3 regions of the Micromonospora citrea genome follow, and region 3 is predicted to be linked to each of the others. Evidence: riboswitches for the same ligand, from Rfam matches in the RefSeq annotation. Region 3 holds a riboswitch; each other region holds the start of a gene.
What was found. A riboswitch is a leader RNA that binds a small molecule or an ion and turns the genes downstream of it on or off. The one in region 3 is predicted to bind cobalamin.
Positions count from the first base shown of each region.

Region 1: another riboswitch for cobalamin. It lies ahead of bluB (5,6-dimethylbenzimidazole synthase); the one in region 3 lies ahead of cobN (cobaltochelatase subunit CobN).
Region 2: another riboswitch for cobalamin. It lies ahead of GA0070606_RS13035 (ABC transporter substrate-binding protein); the one in region 3 lies ahead of cobN (cobaltochelatase subunit CobN).

Region 1 covers NZ_FMHZ01000002.1:3,255,645-3,261,620, forward strand. The annotation lists gene GA0070606_RS14920 (helix-turn-helix domain-containing protein) at 1-1,351, opposite strand, end outside; gene bluB (5,6-dimethylbenzimidazole synthase) at 1,898-2,527, opposite strand; cobalamin riboswitch at 2,564-2,757, opposite strand; gene GA0070606_RS14930 (EamA family transporter) at 2,920-3,873, shown strand; gene GA0070606_RS14935 (crotonase/enoyl-CoA hydratase family protein) at 3,921-4,682, shown strand; gene GA0070606_RS14940 (dihydrolipoyl dehydrogenase family protein) at 4,679-5,976, opposite strand, start outside.
Region 2 covers NZ_FMHZ01000002.1:2,847,737-2,853,712, reverse strand. The annotation lists gene GA0070606_RS13055 (ABC transporter permease) at 1-595, shown strand, start outside; gene GA0070606_RS13050 (ABC transporter permease) at 588-1,457, shown strand; gene GA0070606_RS13045 (ABC transporter ATP-binding protein) at 1,454-2,635, shown strand; gene GA0070606_RS13040 (ABC transporter ATP-binding protein) at 2,632-3,396, shown strand; cobalamin riboswitch at 3,602-3,782, shown strand; gene GA0070606_RS13035 (ABC transporter substrate-binding protein) at 3,812-4,825, shown strand; gene GA0070606_RS13030 (FecCD family ABC transporter permease) at 4,831-5,898, shown strand; gene GA0070606_RS13025 (ABC transporter ATP-binding protein) at 5,898-5,976, shown strand, end outside.
Region 3 covers NZ_FMHZ01000002.1:894,357-900,332, forward strand. The annotation lists gene cobN (cobaltochelatase subunit CobN) at 1-2,134, opposite strand, end outside; cobalamin riboswitch at 2,442-2,571, opposite strand; gene GA0070606_RS04320 (response regulator) at 2,915-3,571, opposite strand; gene GA0070606_RS04325 (sensor histidine kinase) at 3,564-4,706, opposite strand; gene GA0070606_RS04330 (serine hydrolase domain-containing protein) at 4,817-5,976, shown strand, end outside.

The DNA of each region.
Region 1 (5,976 bases), 2.4 Mb from region 3:
CCCAGTAGATCTGGTAGGTGTTCGCTGCGACCTTCCGCAGCTCGCTGGTGGCGGGCTGGGCCTCGGCACAGGGAACGAGGACGGCCACCTCCGGCCGGTCGTTCCCGGGCTCCGGACCCACGCCCACGCAGAACGACTTCCCGGCGGTGGCCGCTGGCATCATGCGGTACTTTCCGGGCGCGGGCAGCGCGGTGGCCGCCCTCGTCGGCGACACCCTGGGCGGACTCGGCGCGGTGCTCGTGGGCGCCGGCGCGGCGCTGCTCGGCCGAGGGCTGGGGCTGGGGCTGGATGTCTTCACGCCGGCATCTTCCGACGGCAGGTGTTCCTCGGCGCCGGGCCCGACCGTCTGCTCAGCGCGCACGTCCGCCGGACCGTCACCCCTGTTGGATTCGCGAAGTGTCCGGACGGCCACGCCGGCGGCCACCAGGACCAGCACGGCGACGAGCATGCCGAGGATGCGCCTCGGCCAGCCGGCCCGGAAGGCCAGTGGCGGCACAAAATCCCGCAGACCCAGCGGCTCGGCAGTTGCGGTCGGCTTGCGGTGCAGTCCCGACCAGGTGGCGTCGCGCCGGTTCTTCACGGCCGTCGCCAGCGGCCCTTCCGAATAGGTGGGGAGGCGGACCGGCTTGTCCACGCTCGGGGCCGACCTGCCCCCGGCCGGCTCGGGCCGCGCCTCCGTCGGGTCGGGTCTGTGGGTCGAGTCTGTCCCCGGGCGCTCGCTCGCGGTAGACGAACCCGGCTCGGCGGCGTCCCGGTGCGGCTCGCTGGTGGGTGTTTCGACGGCAGTTGGCTCGACGCCGGTTGACGTGCCGTCAACCGGCTCGGCGGTCAGCCTCGCGGCACCAATGAGGTCCGGGTCGCCGCCGGTCGCCGCCTCCAGCCGCTCCCCGCCGCCGCGTTCCCAGCCAAGCACCTGCGAGAGTTCGTCCGGTAAGGGAGGTACCTCGTCGAGTAGTCCCCACGGCGGGCGAACCCTCGGCTCGTCGACGGATGAGCCGGCGGCAGCCTTGCCCGCGGCGTCAGTGGCGGCGACCGGCTCGGGTTGGCCCGCCATGGCTGCGGCAAGCCTCTTGCGCACCGTGATCCAGCCGTCCACCGTTTCCTGGTCACCGCCGCAGGCCCGGACGAAAGCCGCGACCAGCTCCTCTCTCGGCAGGGTGGCTCGGCCCAACGCCGTGTTCAGCGTGCTGTGCGGCAGCACGTCGCCGGCTTCCCGCGCCTTCCTCGAAACCTGCCGGATGGTCAGTCCGGACCACTGACGTAGCGCGCGCATCTGGGCCACGAACTCGGCCGCTGACCCGACGGCCTGTGGATCAGGCGCCCGGCCGGCGGTGGGCTGCTCGTTCGCCATCGACCGATCCTCCCCCGCGCGTAGGTCCAGCGCGTACAGCCGCGCCGCCCGATTCAAGCCGATCAGTCAACGGATCGCTACCTCGTCAGGATCAATTCAGAACAATCCTCAATAGACAGGACCACATACTCGGACGTGACCAGTTCTCGCGAACCACGGCACGCAGCGGTTCGTCGCGACGGCGGGACGATCTACCCGGCGCGCTGGCCACGGGGCGGCCGGCCACGCACGTCCGGCCCCTGCCAGCCACCGGCGTGGTCCCGTACCGTCCGGCGGCCGCTGGACAGCGACAACCTCGCCGACCCTCCACAGACGATGGGACAGCGGGCGCTGACGATTCGAACCGCGACCGCGCCGCCCGTAGCCGGCCGCCCGGTGCACCGCCCGCTCGAAAACTGGACACCGCCAACACCCACGCGAAGCGAACCCAGGATCCGGACAACTTCCCGGAACAGTGGCCCGGGTACGTCCGTACGTCCCGGAGGCCACTGTTTCCGGGAATCGCGCCGCCACCCGCCCGACGGCGCGGTGCGGGGCGCGGGGGTGTCAGAGGGTCGGTCGGGTCCAGCGGTCGTGGTGGATCGCCTCGGCCAGCGGGCGCTTCTGCCGCCAGCCGTGCCGGGCCAGGTCGGGTACGCGCTCGAAGTGGGTGACCGGGCCGACGCAGAGCCACGCCACCGGCCGGACGCCGTCGGGGATGCCGAGCAGGTCGGCCAGCCACGGCTCCCGGTAGAACGACACCCAGCCGACGCCCAGCCCTTCGGCGGTCGCGGCCAGCCAGAGGTTCTGGATGGCGAGGCAGGCGGAGTAGAGCCCGGTGTCGGCGATGGCGTGCCGACCGAGCACGGCGGGGCCACCCCGGGCCGGGTCGTAGGTGACCACCACCGAGAGGGTCGACTCCAGCACGCCGTCGATCTTGATGCGGGCGAACCGTTCGGCGGCCTCCCCGTCCAGCGTGGCGGCGAACGTGGCCCGCTCGGTGTGCACGTGCTCGTGGAACCGGCGCCGCAGTTCCGGGTCACGGACGACGATGAAGTCCCAGGGCTGGGAGTAGCCGACGCTCGGCGCGGCGTGTGCCGCCGCGAGCACCCGGTGCAGCGTCTCCTCGGGCACGGGCGCCCCGGTGAACTGGGCGCGTACGTCCCGGCGGAGGTGGATGACGTCGTAGAGATCCAAGGCAGGCTCCCGCTGCGCTCGGCCCACGCCCCGGGCGTGGGCACCTGACGCGAGGCCGGTCTTCGGACTCCCGGATCGACGCCTGGCCGTCCGCCTTCCCAGCCCGTCGGGCCAGTGGCTGCGCTCTCGCGCGTGGACGGTGGCTCCCCGGTCACCGCGGCGGGCCCGTGCCGGATTCGCACCGGCTTCCCGATTCTCCCCGCTCGCGCGGGGCACCTCACATGATCGTGCCGCCCGGCATGGTAGCGGGACCCGCCGCGCACCACCGACGGCCGGGGCGCACCGGACCGGCGCCGCCGACAGCCGGCGAGCCAGAACCCACCGGCAGCGATCGCCGGGTCGGCGTGGAAATCCGGTCGCGGCGCGCGCCGTCGCCGAGCACCGTGGTCCGGGTGTACGCGCTCGCCTCCCGCCCCCTGCCGGCCGGGCACCCGGCTGCCCGCCTGACCGTCGCCCTCGGCCGACCCCGGGCCGTGCCTCCGCCGCTGCTGATGCTGCTGGGCATGCTCTCCACCCAGGTCGGGGCGGCCGTCGCCAAACAGCTCTTCGGCAGCACCAGTGCCGGCGGAACGACCACGCTGCGGCTCGGCTTCGCCGCGCTGATCCTGCTGCTCGTGGCCCGGCCCGGGCTGCGGCTGGGCTGGCGCGCCGCCGGCCTGGTCGGTGCGTTCGGGCTCAGCCTGGCGCTGATGAACCTCTCCTTCTACGCGGCCCTGCAACGCGTGCCGCTCGGCGTCGCCGTCACCATCGGCTTCGCGGGGCCGCTGCTGGTCTCGCTCGCCGGCAGCCGCCGCGCCGCCGACGTGGCGTGGGCGGCCCTGGCGGGCGGCGGGGTGCTGCTGATCAGCGGGCTGGGCGGTGCCGGGCTGGACGGGGTGGGGCTGCTGCTCTGCGCCGCCGTCGCGGTCGGCTGGGCCGGGTACGTGCTGCTCGGCAAGGCGGTCAGCGCCCAGGTACCGGGCAGCCGGGGCCTCGCGCTGGGGATGGCCGTCGCCGCGCTGGCGGTGCTGCCGTTCGGGGTCGCGGACGGCGGCGCGGCGCTGCTCGATCCGTGGACCCTCGCGCTGGGCGTCGCGGTGGCCCTGCTGTCGTCGGTGCTGCCGTACTCGGCGGAGCTGGCCGCGCTGCGCCGTATGCCGGCCCGGGTCTTCGCGGTCCTGCTCAGCCTGGAGCCGGCGATCGGCGCGCTGGTCGGGCTGGTCCTGCTGGGCGAACTGCTGGCCTGGTCGCAGGCGCTCGGGGTGGCCTGTGTGGTCGGCGCGGCGCTGGGCGCGACCCTGGTCCGGGGCAGTTCCACCCCCGAGGAACGCGACGCGCCCCGGCGGAATGGGCCACGCGCCCGGTGAGCTGAGGGCCCTGGCGCCGCCGACACCGCCGGGGGCATGCTGTCCCGATGGGCGTACGGGTCGAACGCGACGGGCCGGTGACCACGGTGATCCTGGACCGGCCGGCGGCGCGCAACGCGGTCGACGGGCCGACGGCCCGGGCGCTGGCCGACGCGTTCCGTGCCTTCGAGGCGGACGCCGGCGCGGCGGTGGCCGTGCTCTGGGGCGCGGGCGGCACGTTCTGCGCCGGGGCCGACCTGAAGGCCATCGGCACGCCGAGCGGCAACCGGGTGGAGCCGGAGGGGGACGGCCCGATGGGTCCGACCCGGATGGCGCTCGGCAAGCCGGTGATCGCCGCGATCTCGGGTCACGCGGTGGCGGGCGGGTTGGAGCTGGCGCTCTGGTGCGACCTGCGGGTCGCCGAGTCCGACGCGGTGCTCGGGGTGTTCTGCCGGCGCTGGGGGGTGCCGCTGATCGACGGGGGGACGGTCCGGCTGCCCCGGCTGATCGGCGAGAGCCGGGCGATGGACCTGATCCTGACCGGCCGGCCGGTGCCGGCCGAGGAGGCGTACGCCATGGGGCTGGTGAACCGGCTGGTCGCGCCGGGCGAGGCGCGGGCGGCGGCCGAGCGGCTGGCGGCCGAGATCGCCCGGCACCCGCAGACCTGTCTGCGCAACGACCGGGCCGCCGTGCTGGCCGGCGCGGGCCAGCCGGAGCCGGTGGCGCTGGCGACGGAGCTGGCGTACGGGATGGACTCGCTGGCCGCCGACGCGGCGGTCGGGGCGGCCCGGTTCGCGGCCGGGGCCGGCCGGCACGGCGCGGCGGTCTAGCGGAGGTTGCGCAGGGCGTCCTCGATCGCCCGGTGGAACGTCGGGTACGCGTAGATCATGTGCCGGAGCCGGCTGAGCGGCACGGCCGCGTGCACCGCCACCACCAGCCCGGAGAGCACCTCGCCACCGGCCGGTCCGACCGACGTCGCGCCGATCAGCACGCCCTGGTCGGCGTCGGCGACCAGCTTGACGAAGCCCTCGTTGCCGCTGCGGTGGATCCAGCCCCGCGCCGACGACGGCAGCTCGGCCAGGCCGACCTGCACGTTGACGCCCCGCTCGCGGGCCTGCCGCTCGGTGAGGCCGACCGCGCCGACCTCGGGGTCGGTGAACGTGACCCGGGGCAACGCCCGGTAGTCGGCGCGCGGCACCGCGCCGGCGGACCCGCCCGACCCGGTGGTACCCGACGCGCTGACCGCGCCGGCCGCGCCGCCCGTGACGCGGGCGGTGCCGCTGGCGTCCGGCCCGCTGTCGGCGCGCCGGACGTGGTCGAGCACGTCGGCGACGACGATCCCCGCCTGGTACATGGCGACGTGGGTGAACGCGCCCTCGCCGGTGACGTCGCCGACCGCCCAGATCCCCTCGGTGACGCGCATCCGGTCGTCGACGGCCAGGTACCGCTGGCCGGCGTCCGATCCGACGCTGTCCAGGCCCAGCTCGTCCAGGTGGGCCCGGCGGCCGGTGACCACGAGCAGCCGCTCGGCGGTGAACTCCGCCCCGCCGGCCCCGTGCAGGGTGAAGCCGCGCCCGTCGTGGCGGACCCGCTCCGCCCGTACGCCGGTGTGGATCTCGACGCCGTCGGCGCGCAGCGCGGCGGCGGCCACCTCGGACGCCTCCGGCTCCTCGACGGCGAGCACCCGGTCCGCCGCCTCGACGACGGTGACGCGGACCCCGAACCGGGCGAAGACCTGGGCCAGCTCCAGGCCGATCGCGCCGCCGCCGAGCACCAGCAGCGACTCGGGCAGCTCCTCGACCTCGATCGCCTGGCGGTTGGTCCAGTACGGAGTGTCGGCCAGCCCGTCGACGGGCGGCACGGACGGCTTGGTGCCGGTGCCGAGCACGATTCCGTGCCGGGCCCGGAAGACGCGGTCGCCCACCCGGACCCGGCCGGGGCCGTCGAGGCGGGCGCTGCCCCGGACGAACCGGCCGCCCTTGCCGGTGAAGCGTTCCACCGCCACCGTGTCGTCCCAGGTGTCGGTGGCCTCCTCGCGGATCCGCTTCGCCACCGGCGCCCAGTCGGGCCGGACCTCGGCGGCGCCGGCGAGCCCGTCGATCCGGCGCGCCTCGGCGATCGCGT
Region 2 (5,976 bases), 2.0 Mb from region 3:
GTACCGGCGCGGCGGCTGGTTCGACCGGGCGCTGCGCGCCGCCGCGTACGCCGTGCAGTCGATGCCGGTGTTCTGGATCGGGCTGGCCGCGATCGCCCTGTTCGCCCTCACCCTCGGCTGGCTGCCGGCCGGCGGGCTGACCGACGTCACCGCCACCGGCACCGACCCCGCCGACGTGGCCCGGCACCTCATCCTCCCGGTGGGCGTGCTGGCGGTCGCCCAGCTGCCGTGGTTCGTGCTGTTCATCCGGGACGCCGTCGCCGAGAGCCTCCGCGACGACCACGTCCTCGCCGCCCGGGCCCGGGGCCTGCCCGGCCGCACCGTCCTGTTCGGCCACGCCCTGCGTACCGCGCTGCTGCCGTTCCTCACCCTCGTCGGCACCCACCTGCCCGAACTCATCGGCGGCGCCGTCCTGGTGGAGACCGTGTTCTCCCTGCCGGGCCTCGGCGCGGTCACCGTCCAGGCCGCGCTGGGCAGCGACTTCCCGCTGCTGGCGGCCACGACCCTGGCCACCACCGTCGTGGTGCTGGCCGCGAACCTGGCCACCGACCTCGCCTACGCCGCCGCCGACCCACGGGTACGCCTCGATGACTGACCTCGCCCTGACCGCCCGGATCCGGCGGCCGAAGCCGCGTACGGGCCGCGCCGGTGCCGCCGTCGCCTGGGCCGTGCTCGTCGGCGCGGGCGTGGCCTGCCTCCTCGCCCCCGTCCTCTGGCCGCTCGACGAGAGCGCGGTGGACCTGGCGCGTACCCGGCTCGCACCGTCCTGGGCGCACCCGGCCGGCACCGACGACCTGGGCCGCGACGTGGCCCACCGCAGCCTCTACGGCCTGCGCGTCTCGCTGCTCGTCGGCGCGGTCGCCGCGCTCGTGGCCACCGTGATCGGCGGCCTCGTCGGCGCGGTGGCCGGCACGCTGGGCGGCTGGGTCGACCGGGTGCTGATGCGGGTGGTCGACACGATCGCGGCGCTGCCGCACCTGTTGTTGGGCATCTTCATCGTCGCGATGCTGCGCCCGAGCCTGGGCGCGGTGATCCTGTCGATCGGGCTGACGCACTGGCTCTCCACCGCCCGCATCGTCCGCTCGGAGCTGCTCAGCCTGCGTACCCGGCCCTTCGTCGACGCCGCGATCTCCGGCGGCGCCAGCCGCACCCGGGTCATCACCCGGCACCTGCTCCCGCACGTGCTGCCCCGGCTGGCGCTGGCCACCACGCTGATGGTGCCGCACGCCGTCTGGCACGAGACCGCGCTGTCCTTCCTCGGTCTCGGCCTGCCCCCGCACCTCGCCTCGATCGGCAACATGATCAACGACGGGCAGCGGTCCCTGCTCACCGGCGCCTGGTGGGCCAGCCTCGTCCCCGGCCTGCTCCTCGTCGTCGTCACCCTGGCCCTGGCCGTCCTCACCGGCCGGTGGCGCGACCGCCTCGACCCGCGCGTACGAGCGGAGCTGAACCTGTGACCACCACCCGCGACCACCGCGCCACCACCGTCGCTGCCGGGCGCGCCGTCGCTGCCGGTGCCGCCGACGGCACCGTCGCCGCTGCCGGACCCGCCGGTGGCGCCGCCGACGGCCTCACGGCCGGGCCCGCCGACGCCGCTGGGCCCGCCGACGCCGCTGGGCCCGCCGACGCCGCCGGGGCCGCCGACGGAGCCGACCGCGCCGCCGTCGACCCGCGTCCCGCACTGCTGGACGTCGACGGGCTGACCGTCCGCTTCCAACTGCGCGACGCCGTGGTGCACGCCGTCACCGACCTGCGCCTGACCGTCCGCCCGGGCGAACTCCTGGCCGTGGTGGGGGAGTCCGGCTGCGGCAAGTCGGTGCTCGCCCACGCCCTGCTCGGCCTGCTCCCCGGCAACGCCACCGTCTCGGGTCACGCCCGACTGTCCCCGCCCGGCGGGGAGCAGATCGACCTCGCCGGCTGCACGGAGCGTCGGCTCGCCCGCGCCGTGCGCGGTCGCGCCGTCGGGCTGGTGCCGCAGAGTCCCGCCACCGCGCTGACCCCCGTACGCACCGGCCGGCGGCTGCTGGTGGAGACCCTGCGCGCCCACGGGCACGCCCGGCGGGACGCGCCCGCTGCCGCCGAGCGGCTCGCCGCCGACGTCGGCCTCGACCCCGCCGACCTCGACCGCTACCCCCACGAGCTGTCCGGTGGCATGGCGCAGCGCCTCGCCACCGCCCTGGCGCTCGCCCCCGACCCACCGCTGCTGCTCGCCGACGAGCCCACCACCGGCCTCGACCGGCCCTTGGTCGACCACACCCTCGACCTGCTGCGACGCCGCTGCGACGCCGGCTCCGCCGTCCTGCTCATCACCCACGACCTGGCCGCCGCCCGCCGGGTCGCCGACACCGTCGCCGTGATGTACGCCAGCCGGATCGTGGAGCGGCGGCCCACCGGGGCGCTGTTCGACGCGCCCGCGCACCCCTACACCGCAGGCCTGCTCGACGCGCTGCCGGAGCGGGCGTTCCGTCCCGTGCCGGGGCACCCGCCGATGCTCACCGACCTGCCCGCCGGCTGCGCCTTCGCACCGCGCTGCGACCGCGCCACCGACATCTGCCGTACGCCGCCCGCCCCGGGCACGGACGGCCCGGAGCACGTCGCCTGCCACCACCCGCTGCCGATCGGGGTGCCGGCATGACCACCACCGACGGCGTGGACGTCGCGCCGGGCACCACCGGCGGTACGGCCACCGCACCGAGGACGACCTGCGATGCGCGCACCGTGCCGAGCACGACCGTCGCCGCCCTCGCCGCCCACGAGGTCACCGTCTCCTACGGCCGGCAGCGCGTCCTCGACCGCGTCGACCTGCGCGTCGATCCCGGGGAGACGGTCGGGCTGCACGGGCCCTCGGGCAGCGGAAAGTCGACCCTGGCCCGGGTCCTCGCCCTGCTGCACGCCCCCGACGCGGGGCACGTCTCCCTCGACGGCCACCGGGTCGCCGGCGTCCGTCACCGGCTGCCGGCCGCCGTCCGCACCCGGGTGGCGATCCTGTTCCAGTCTCCCCGGGCCGCCACCGACCCACGGCTCAGCCTCGCCGACATCGTCGCCGAACCGCTCCGCGCCACCGGTGTGCCGGCGGAGCAGGCGCGGGCCCGGGCGGCGGAGCTGGCCGACCTCGTCGGCCTCACCCCGGACCTGCTCGCCCGTCGCCCGCACGCCGTCAGCGACGGACAGCTGCAACGGGCCTGCCTCGCCCGGGCGCTCGTGCACCGGCCGGCGTACCTGCTCTGCGACGAGGCCACCGCCATGCTCGACGCCTCCACCCAGGCCCACCTCGCCGCCGTCATCACCGACTACCAGCGCGAGCACGGCGCCGGAGTCCTGCTCATCACGCACGACCCGGCCCTGATGGCTCGCTGGGCAACCCGGGTCGTCGACCTTCCGCCCCCGGGAACCTGAACGGCCCCCCGCCACCTGTCGGCTGTCCGCCACCTGTCGGCTGTCCGCCACCCGCCGCCGTCGCGCCGGTGCGCCTGGCAGACGCCCGTCTGTTCGGTCGGGTCGGTCCTGGCGCCTCGCCGCAGCGCAGCATCCGGACAGTGTCCACAATGGACGGCGGCTCGCGCATGGCATTCGTCACCGTGGCGTCCGGGCCGGGTGCGGGCTAGGGTGACGTTGCCGTGGTGTTCGGGAAGCCGGTGGAAGACCGGTGCGGCCCTCGCCACTGTGATCGGGAAGTTCGCGGCCCTCGTCGTCAGAGGTCACTGGGCGTTCAACGCCTGGGAAGGCCGGCCACGGACGCACCTCCCGTCAGCCAGGAGACCGGCCACGGCACTGCGATGACCCGTCCACGAGGTGCTGGAAGGCGGTCCCGATGCGCGTGCGCGCTGTGCGGTCCACCCTGTCCCGGCGCGTTGCCGCGCCACTGTCCGTCCTGCTCGTCATGCTCGGCGGCTGTGCCACGGGCGATCCCACCACGACGCCCGGAGTGTCCGCCGCAGAGGTCGCCCTGACCAACTGTGGTACGCCGATCGCCGTCGCCGCACCGCCCCGACGGGCGGTCACCCTGAACCAGCCCGCCACCGAGATCATGCTGGCGCTCGGGCTGGCCGACCGCATGGCCGGCACGGCGTACCTGGACGACGCGATCCTGCCCGAGTACGCCGCCGCGTACGCCTCGGTGCCGGTGCTGTCCGGGACGTACCCGGCGAAGGAGAAGCTGCTGGAGGCGGAGCCGGACTTCGTCTACGCCTCGTTCCAGAGCGCCTTCGGCGACGAGGGCGTCGGTGACCGCGCCGCGCTGGCCGGGCTCGGCATCGGCACGTACCTCTCACCCGCCGGGTGTCCGACGCAGCACCGGCCGGGAAAGCTGACGATCGAGGACGTGTTCGCCGAGATCCGCGACGTCGCGGCCGTCTTCGGGGTGCCCGAGCGGGCCGAGCAGCTCATCGCCGACCACCGGGCGCGGATCGCCGCCGCTGCCGCCGGCCTTGGCGGAGCGCGGGACCTGTCCGTGCTCTGGTGGGACGCCGGCACCGACGCGCCGAGCGTGGGCGCCTGCTGCGGCGGCCCCAACATGATCATGTCAGCGGTCGGGGTCGACAACGCGTTCGGCGACCTCTCCGGCGGTTGGGCCGACACCGGCTGGGAGAGCGTCGTGGAACGCGACCCCGACGTCATCGTGCTGGTCGACGCGACCTGGGACCCGGCCGCCGCGAAGAGGGCGTTCCTGGCCCGGCACGCGACTCTCCGGCACCTGCCCGCGGTGGCCGGCCAGCGGTTCGTCGCCATCCCGTTCTCGTCCACCACCGCCGGGGTGCGGGCGGTGCTCGGCGCCGAGGCCCTCGCCGCGGGAGTGACGCGGCTGCCCGGCGGAGCGGGCCGCTGACCACCGTGGTCCGCCGTGTCGCCGGCGCGCGCCGTACGGCCGCGCCCCGGTCCAGCCATCCCGCCGGCACTGTCGCGCTGCTGGTCACGTTGCTGGCGGGCCTGGTGGGGTCGATCAGCGTGGCCGTCGCCCTCGGGCCGGCCGACATCCCCGTGTCGACGGTCTGGGCGGTGGTGACCGACCGCCTGGGCCTGGCCCACGCCGATGTGCCACCCCTGCGCGAACACATCGTCTGGCGGCTGCGCCTGCCCCGGGTGCTCGGCGCCGGCGTCGTCGGGGCCGGACTGGCGGCCGTCGGCGCGGTGATGCAGACCGTCACCCGCAACCCGCTGGCCGACCCGTACCTGCTCGGGGTCTCCTCCGGCGCGTCGCTCGGCGCGGTCACGGTCCTCGTCCTGGGCGTCGGCGGCGGGGTCGCAGCGCTCACCGGGGGGGCCTTCAGCGGAGCGCTGGCAGCGTTCGCGGTCGTGGCCCTGGTGGCCGGGCGGCGAGCCGCGCTGGCGCCCACCCGGGTGGTGCTGGCCGGGGTCGCCGTCGCGCAGCTCTGCGGGGCGGCGACGTCGTTCGTCATCATCTGGGTCGCGAACCCGCACGCCACCCAGAGCATCACCTTCTGGCTCTCCGGCTCGCTGGCCCGCGTCGACTGGGCCGCCCTGGCCTGGGCGGCGCCGGTCCTGGCCGCCGTGCTCACCCTGGTGGCGGCGTACGCCCGCGCGCTCAACGCCTTCGCCTTCGGTGAGGACGCGGCGGCCACCCTCGGCGTGCCCGTCGCTCGGGTCCGGTGGCTGCTGCTGGTCGCCACCGCGCTGCTTACCGCGGCGCTGGTCGCCGTCAGCGGCGCGGTGGGTTTCGTGGGGCTGATCCTGCCGCACGCCGCCCGGTTCCTCACCGGCGCCGACCACCGGCGCCTGCTGCCCGTCGTCGTCCTCGCCGGCGCGATCTTCCTGATCTGGGTGGACACCGCCGCGCGGACCCTGTTCGCGCCCCGGGAACTTCCGGTCGGGGTGCTCACGGCGCTGCTCGGGGTGCCCGCCTTCGTGGTGCTGCTGCGCCGCCGGAAGGTGGGCGACTGATGCTCACCGTGACCGAGGTGTCCTGGTCCGTCGCGGCCCGGCGGATCCTCGACGACGTCACCTGCGCGGCGCCGCCCG
Region 3 (5,976 bases):
GTTCGGCGAGCAGCGCCTGCTCGTCCAGCCCGTACGCGGCGGCGAGGGCCTGCCGCAGGCCGGGCAGGGCGCGGGCGCCGCCCCAGACCTGCGGGGCGCGCAGCACGGCGAGCACGAGGTTGACCCGGGGCTCGCCGGTGGGCGCGGCGGCGAGGACGTGCAGTCCGTCGCGGATCTGCACGTCCTTGACCTCGCACAGGTAGCCGTCGAGGTGCAGCACGAAGTCGTCGAAGTCGTCGGCGGCGGGCATGTCCTCGGTGTGCAGGTCGTGGTGCAGCTCGGCGGCGCGCACCAGGTCCCAGATCTGGGCCCGCACGGTGGGCACCTTGGCCGGGTCGAGCGCCTGCACGGTGGCGTACTCGTCGAGGAGCTGCTCCAGCTTCGCCAGGTCGCCGTACGTCTCGGCGCGGGCCATCGGCGGCACCAGGTGGTCGACGACGACGGCGTGCGCGCGGCGCTTGGCCTGGGTGCCCTCGCCGGGGTCGTTGACGATGAACGGGTAGACCAGCGGCAGGTCGCCGAGGACGGCGTCCGGGGCGCAGTCGGCGGCCAGCCCGAGGCCCTTGCCGGGCAGCCACTCCAGGGTGCCGTGCTTGCCCAGGTGCACCACGGCGTCCGCGCCGAACCCGCCGTCGGCGGCGGGTGCGGCCAGCCAGCGGTACGCGGCCAGGTAGTGGTGGCTCGGCGGCAGGTCGGGGTCGTGGTAGATGGCGATCGGGTTCTCGCCGAAGCCGCGCGGCGGCTGGATCAGCAGCACCACGTTGCCGAAGCGCAGCCCGGCGAGCACGATGTCGCCGCCGTCGGTGTAGAGCCCGCCGGGCGGCTCCCCCCAGTGGGCGAGCATCCGCTCCCGCAGCTCCTCGGGCGCCTGCGCGAACCAGCGCCGGTACGTCTCCCCCGGCACCCGCGCCTCGGCGGCGGCGAGCTGTTCCGGGGTGAGCCACTCGACGTCGTGTCCCCCGGCGGCGATGAGGGCGTGGATGAGCGCGTCCCCGTCGTCGGGCGCCGGGGCGTCGCCGAGGTCGTAGCCGGCCTCGGCCAGGGCGGCGAGCAGCCGGACCGCCGAGGCCGGGGTGTCCAGGCCGACGGCGTTGCCGACCCGGGAGTGCTTCGTCGGATACGAGCTGAGCACGACGGCGAGCCGCTTCTCGGCGTTGGGCACGTGCCGCAGCCGGGCGTGCCGCACGGCGATGCCGGCGACCCGGGCGGCCCGCTCCGGGTCGGCGGCGTAGCTGGAGAGACCGTCGGCGTCGATCTTCTTGAACGAGAACGGCACGGTGACGATCCGGCCGTCGAACTCGGGGATCGCCACCTGCATGGCGGCGTCCAGCGGGGACAGCCCGGCGTCGCTGTCGGCCCACTGCTCGCGGGTGCTGGTGAGGCAGAGCGCCTGGATCACCGGCACGTCGAGGGCGGCGAGGGCGCCCACGTCCCAGGCGTCCTCGTCGCCGCCGCCCGAGGCGTCGGCGGCGACCGTGCCGCCGGCGGCGAGCACGGTGACCAGCAGCGCGTCGCAGCGGGCGAAGAGCCCCAGCGGTCCCGCGCCGGTGGTCAGGCCGCGCAGCGAGCCACAGTAGATCGGCAGCGGGTCGCCGCCGGCCGCGTCGACGGCGTCGGCGAGGGCGTCGACGAAGCCGGTGTTCCCGGCGAGGGCGTGGGCCCGGTAGAAGACGATGCCGACCGTCGGCCGGTCCGGGCGCGCCGGGCGGTCGCCGTGGATGCCGTACGTGGGGGTGGGCGCGGGCGGGGCGAACCCCTCGCCGGTGAGCAGCACCGTGTCGGAGAGGAAGCGGGCGAGCTGCGCGAGGTTCTCCGGCCCGCCCTCGACCAGGTAGGCCAGGGACTCGGTGGCGACCCCGGAGGCCACGGTGGAGGCCGCCATCAGCTCCGCGTCCGGCACGGCCTCGCCGCCGAGCACGACCGTCGGCACGCCGGAGGCGAGCACCGCCGCCAGCCCGTCCGGCCACGCCTGCCGGCCGCCGAGCAGGCGTACGACGGCGAGGTCGACGCCGTCGAGCAGCGCGGGCACGGCGTCGGCGGCGACCCGGGCGGGGTTGGCCAGCCGGTAGTCGGCGCCGCTGGCGCGGGCGGCGAGCAGGTCGGTGTCGGCGGTGGAGAGCAGCAGGATGCGCACGGACGGCTCCGGAGAGTGACGCCCGGGTCGGCGCGGGGACGACCGGGGCGAGGCGAGGGGTGGGCGCGGTTCAGCGGTGCCGGCGGGCCGGGAAACGGCTCAGCGGCGGGCCGGCGGGGTGGCGCGGCCCGGTGCGGGCGTCAGGAACGGGCGACGCGGCGGCCGGCGGCGGCTGCGGGGCGACGGGTGCTCGCCGGCGCGCTGGCGCGGCCGGGCACGGTGCGACGATGATCGTCGATGGCGGAGACGCGGTGCGTCATCGGGTCCTCCTCGGGTGTCCACGCCCTGGGGTCACTCCCGACGGCCGAAGTATCCTGGCTCCCGGATCGACGCTCACCCCCGGTCTTCCAACCGCACACGCACGGCCGTGACTCACGAGGGGGGATCACTCCCCGGTGACAGTGGCGGGACCGCGCCGGAATCGCACCGGCTTCCTTCACTGCCGTCAGGCCGCGAATGCTGCCACACCCCCGGGCCGCCGGTCAACGTCACCCCATCCGGCCACGACGAGGCGGCGACCGATCGAGCGCCGACGATCGGCCATTCGGTGGGACGCCTTTCCACGATGTCGTCGGTCGATTGCCTGACGATTCGCGACGGCCCGGTTCCGTGGCCCGGGAAAGGCGTCCCGACCAGCCGGGGATCGGGCCGCCCGCCGCCCGGCCCGGTCGGCTCGTCGGGACCGGTCCGCCCTTCCCACCAGGCGTGGCGCGACGCTCAGCCGACGACCGCGCGTCGCCGCCGGGACACCGCGACATTTACGGCGGACGGTGTCGCCGCTCACCGCTCGGCGAGGCCCGATTCGTAGCCGGCGATCACCAGTTGCGCCCGGTCGCGGGCGGCCAGCTTCGTCATCAACCGGCCGATGTGCGTCTTGACCGTGCCCCGGCTGAGGTGCAGGTGCTGCTCGATCTCGGCGTTGGACAGCCCACGGGTGATCAACGTCAACACGTCCCGCTCCCTCGGGGTCACCCCGTCGAGCCGGTTCGGGGCCCGCCGCGCCGCCGGCATCCGGGCGAACTCGGCGATGAGGCGGCGGGTGACGCTCGGCGCCAGCAGCGCCTCGCCCGCGGCGACCACCCTGATCGCGTCGAGCAGCCGTACGGGTGGGGTGTCCTTGAGTAGGAAGCCGCTCGCCCCCGCGCGCAGCGCCCGGTACACGTACTCGTCGAGGTCGAACGTGGTGAGGACGAGCACCCGGGGCGCGTCCGGCAGCGCGGTGACCGCAGCGGTGGCGGTGATGCCGTCCAGCTCCGGCATCCGGATGTCCATCAGCACCACGTCGGGCGAGTGCGTCCCGGCGAACGTGACCGCCTCGCGTCCGGTGCCCGCCTCGGCCACCACCGTCATGCCGGGTGTGGCGTCGACCAGTAGGCGGAGGGTGCCGCGCAACAGCGCCTCGTCGTCGGCCAGGAGCACGCGTACCGGCTCACTCATCGGACACCGTCGGGGTGAACGGCAGCCGGGCACGGACGGCGAAGCCGCGACCGGGCTCGGTGCCGGCGGTCAGGGTGCCGCCGTGCATCGCCGCCCGCTCGCGCATCCCCCGCAGGCCGTGCCCGGGCGGCCCCGCGGCGCGTACCCTCGGCGCGTCGTCGACGACGGCGACCACCAGCTCCCCCGCCTCGGTGGCGACCGTCAGCCGGCAGCGGGCCGGGCCGGCGTGGCGCAGCACGTTGGTGAGCGCCTCCTGCGCGATGCGGTACGCCGAGGCCCGCACGGCCGCCGGCACCCGCGACAGGTCGGCCGCCCGGTCGACGTCCACGCCGACCCCGGCGGCGCGGACGTCCTCGACCAGCCGGTCGAGCTCGGTGAAGCTCGGCGCGGTGTCGGCCGGGTCGCGCAGGGCGCCGAGCACGACCCGGACGTCGTCGAGCGCCGCCCGGCTGACCCGCTCGATCGCCGCCAGCGCGGCCCGCCCCTGCCCCGGATGGCTCTCCGCGAGGTGGTTGGCGACCGCGGCCTTCATCGCGATCAGGCTGAGACTGTGCCCGACCACGTCGTGGATGTCGCGGGCGATGCGCAGCCGCTCCTCGGCCACCGCCCGATCGGCACGCAGCTCGGCGACCTGGGCGGCGTGCCGTCGCCGGGCGCGTACCGCGCGGGCCAGCGCCCACGATCCGGCGAGGACGGTCGCGGCGTAGAGCAGGACCGGCGCGGGGGTGGCGGTGAACGACTCCTGCCCAGAGGGGGTGGGGACGACCGGCAGCCCGGGGACCGTGGCGCCGACGACCGCCCCGGCGGTGACGGCCGCGAGTGCCCCGACGAGCGCCGGCACGGCCCGCCGGGCGGGGGCGGACAGGGCGACCGGCCACAGCGCGTACGCGATCGCGAACACCACGGCCTCACCGGCGGTCCCGACGGCGGCCGCCACCGAGCCGGCGATCGCCACGACGACGAGCACCGGCACCGGCCGGCGCCGGCGCAGGGCCAGCGGAGACCCGCACAGCAGGGCCAGGCCCACGGCGAGCGGCGCGGGCGTCCGGACCGCCGTCAGGAGCACGAGGGCCACCCCCACCAGCGCGTCGAGCGCCGTCAGCCGCCGCGGCCCGAGCCGTCCCCAGGTGACCACCGGGACACCGTATCCACGGACGGCGGCGCCGGGCATCGGACCACGGTCCGATGCCCGCTCCCGACCGCGGTCCGATGTGCGGGGACGCCCCGGCGGCCGAGACTCCGATCATGATCACGCGACTTCTCGTCCTGGCCGGCACGGTGGCGCTCGCCGCCGCGCCGACCCCGGCACCGCCGGTCGGCCCTCCGACCGGGATCGACGCCGCCGCCGTCGACGCCCTCGTCAAGGAGTACCGCGAGGAGACCGGCCTGCCCGGCGTCGCGGTCGCCGTCACCCGGGCGACCGAGGTCGTGCACGCCGCCGGGTACGGCCGCACCCCCGCCGGTGACCCGGTCACGGCGCACACCCCGATGGCCGTGGCGTCGGTGAGCAAGTCGTTCACCGCCCTCGCCGTGCTGCAACTGGTCGAGGCGGGCCGGGTGGAACTCGACAACCCGGTGCGGCGGCACCTGCCTGAGTTCACGATGGACGACCCCCGGGCGGCCCGGATCACCGTACGGCAACTGCTGGACCAGACCTCCGGGATGTCGGACACGACGTTCCCGGCGTTCAGCAGGCGGCAACCGGCCTCGCTGCGGGAGTCCGTGGCGGGGATGCGCACCGCGCGGCTGGCGGCCGACCCCGGCACGAGATGGGAGTACCACAACCCGAACTTCCAGGTGGCCGCGCGGCTGGTGGAGGTGGTCAGCGGCCTGCCGTTCGACGAGTACCTGCGAACGCGGGTCTTCGCGCCGCTCGGCATGACCGACAGCCACACCCTCGACGTGGCCCGCGAGCTGCCGTCGAGCGCGCGTGGCCACCTCATGATCCTCGGCAGGCCGGTCGCCCTGCCCGAGCCGCCGGCGTTCGGCAACGGCTCCGGCGGGGTGCTCAGTTCGGCGCACGACATGGCCGCGTGGCTGATCGCCCACGGCAACGGCGGTCGCGGCCCCGACGGCACGGCGATCGTCTCGCCCGCGGGCCTCGCCACGCTGCACCGCCCCTCGGCGGTCTCCGACTCCTACGCCCTCGGCTGGTTCGTCGAGAGGACCGCGTCGGGGGCGCCGATGATCGCGCACAGCGGCGACCTGTTCACCTCGACGGCGTACCAGGCGCTGCTGCCCGCGTCCGGCCACGGCATCGCGGTCATGGCGAACACCGGGCTGGCGTACGGACACGCGTCGGCCCTCGCCGAGCGGCTCGTCGCGCTGATCGAGGGAACGCCGGCGCCCTCCGCCGGCAGACCGCTCGTGGCCGTCGACGCCGTGCTGCTGGTGCTGGCGGTCGC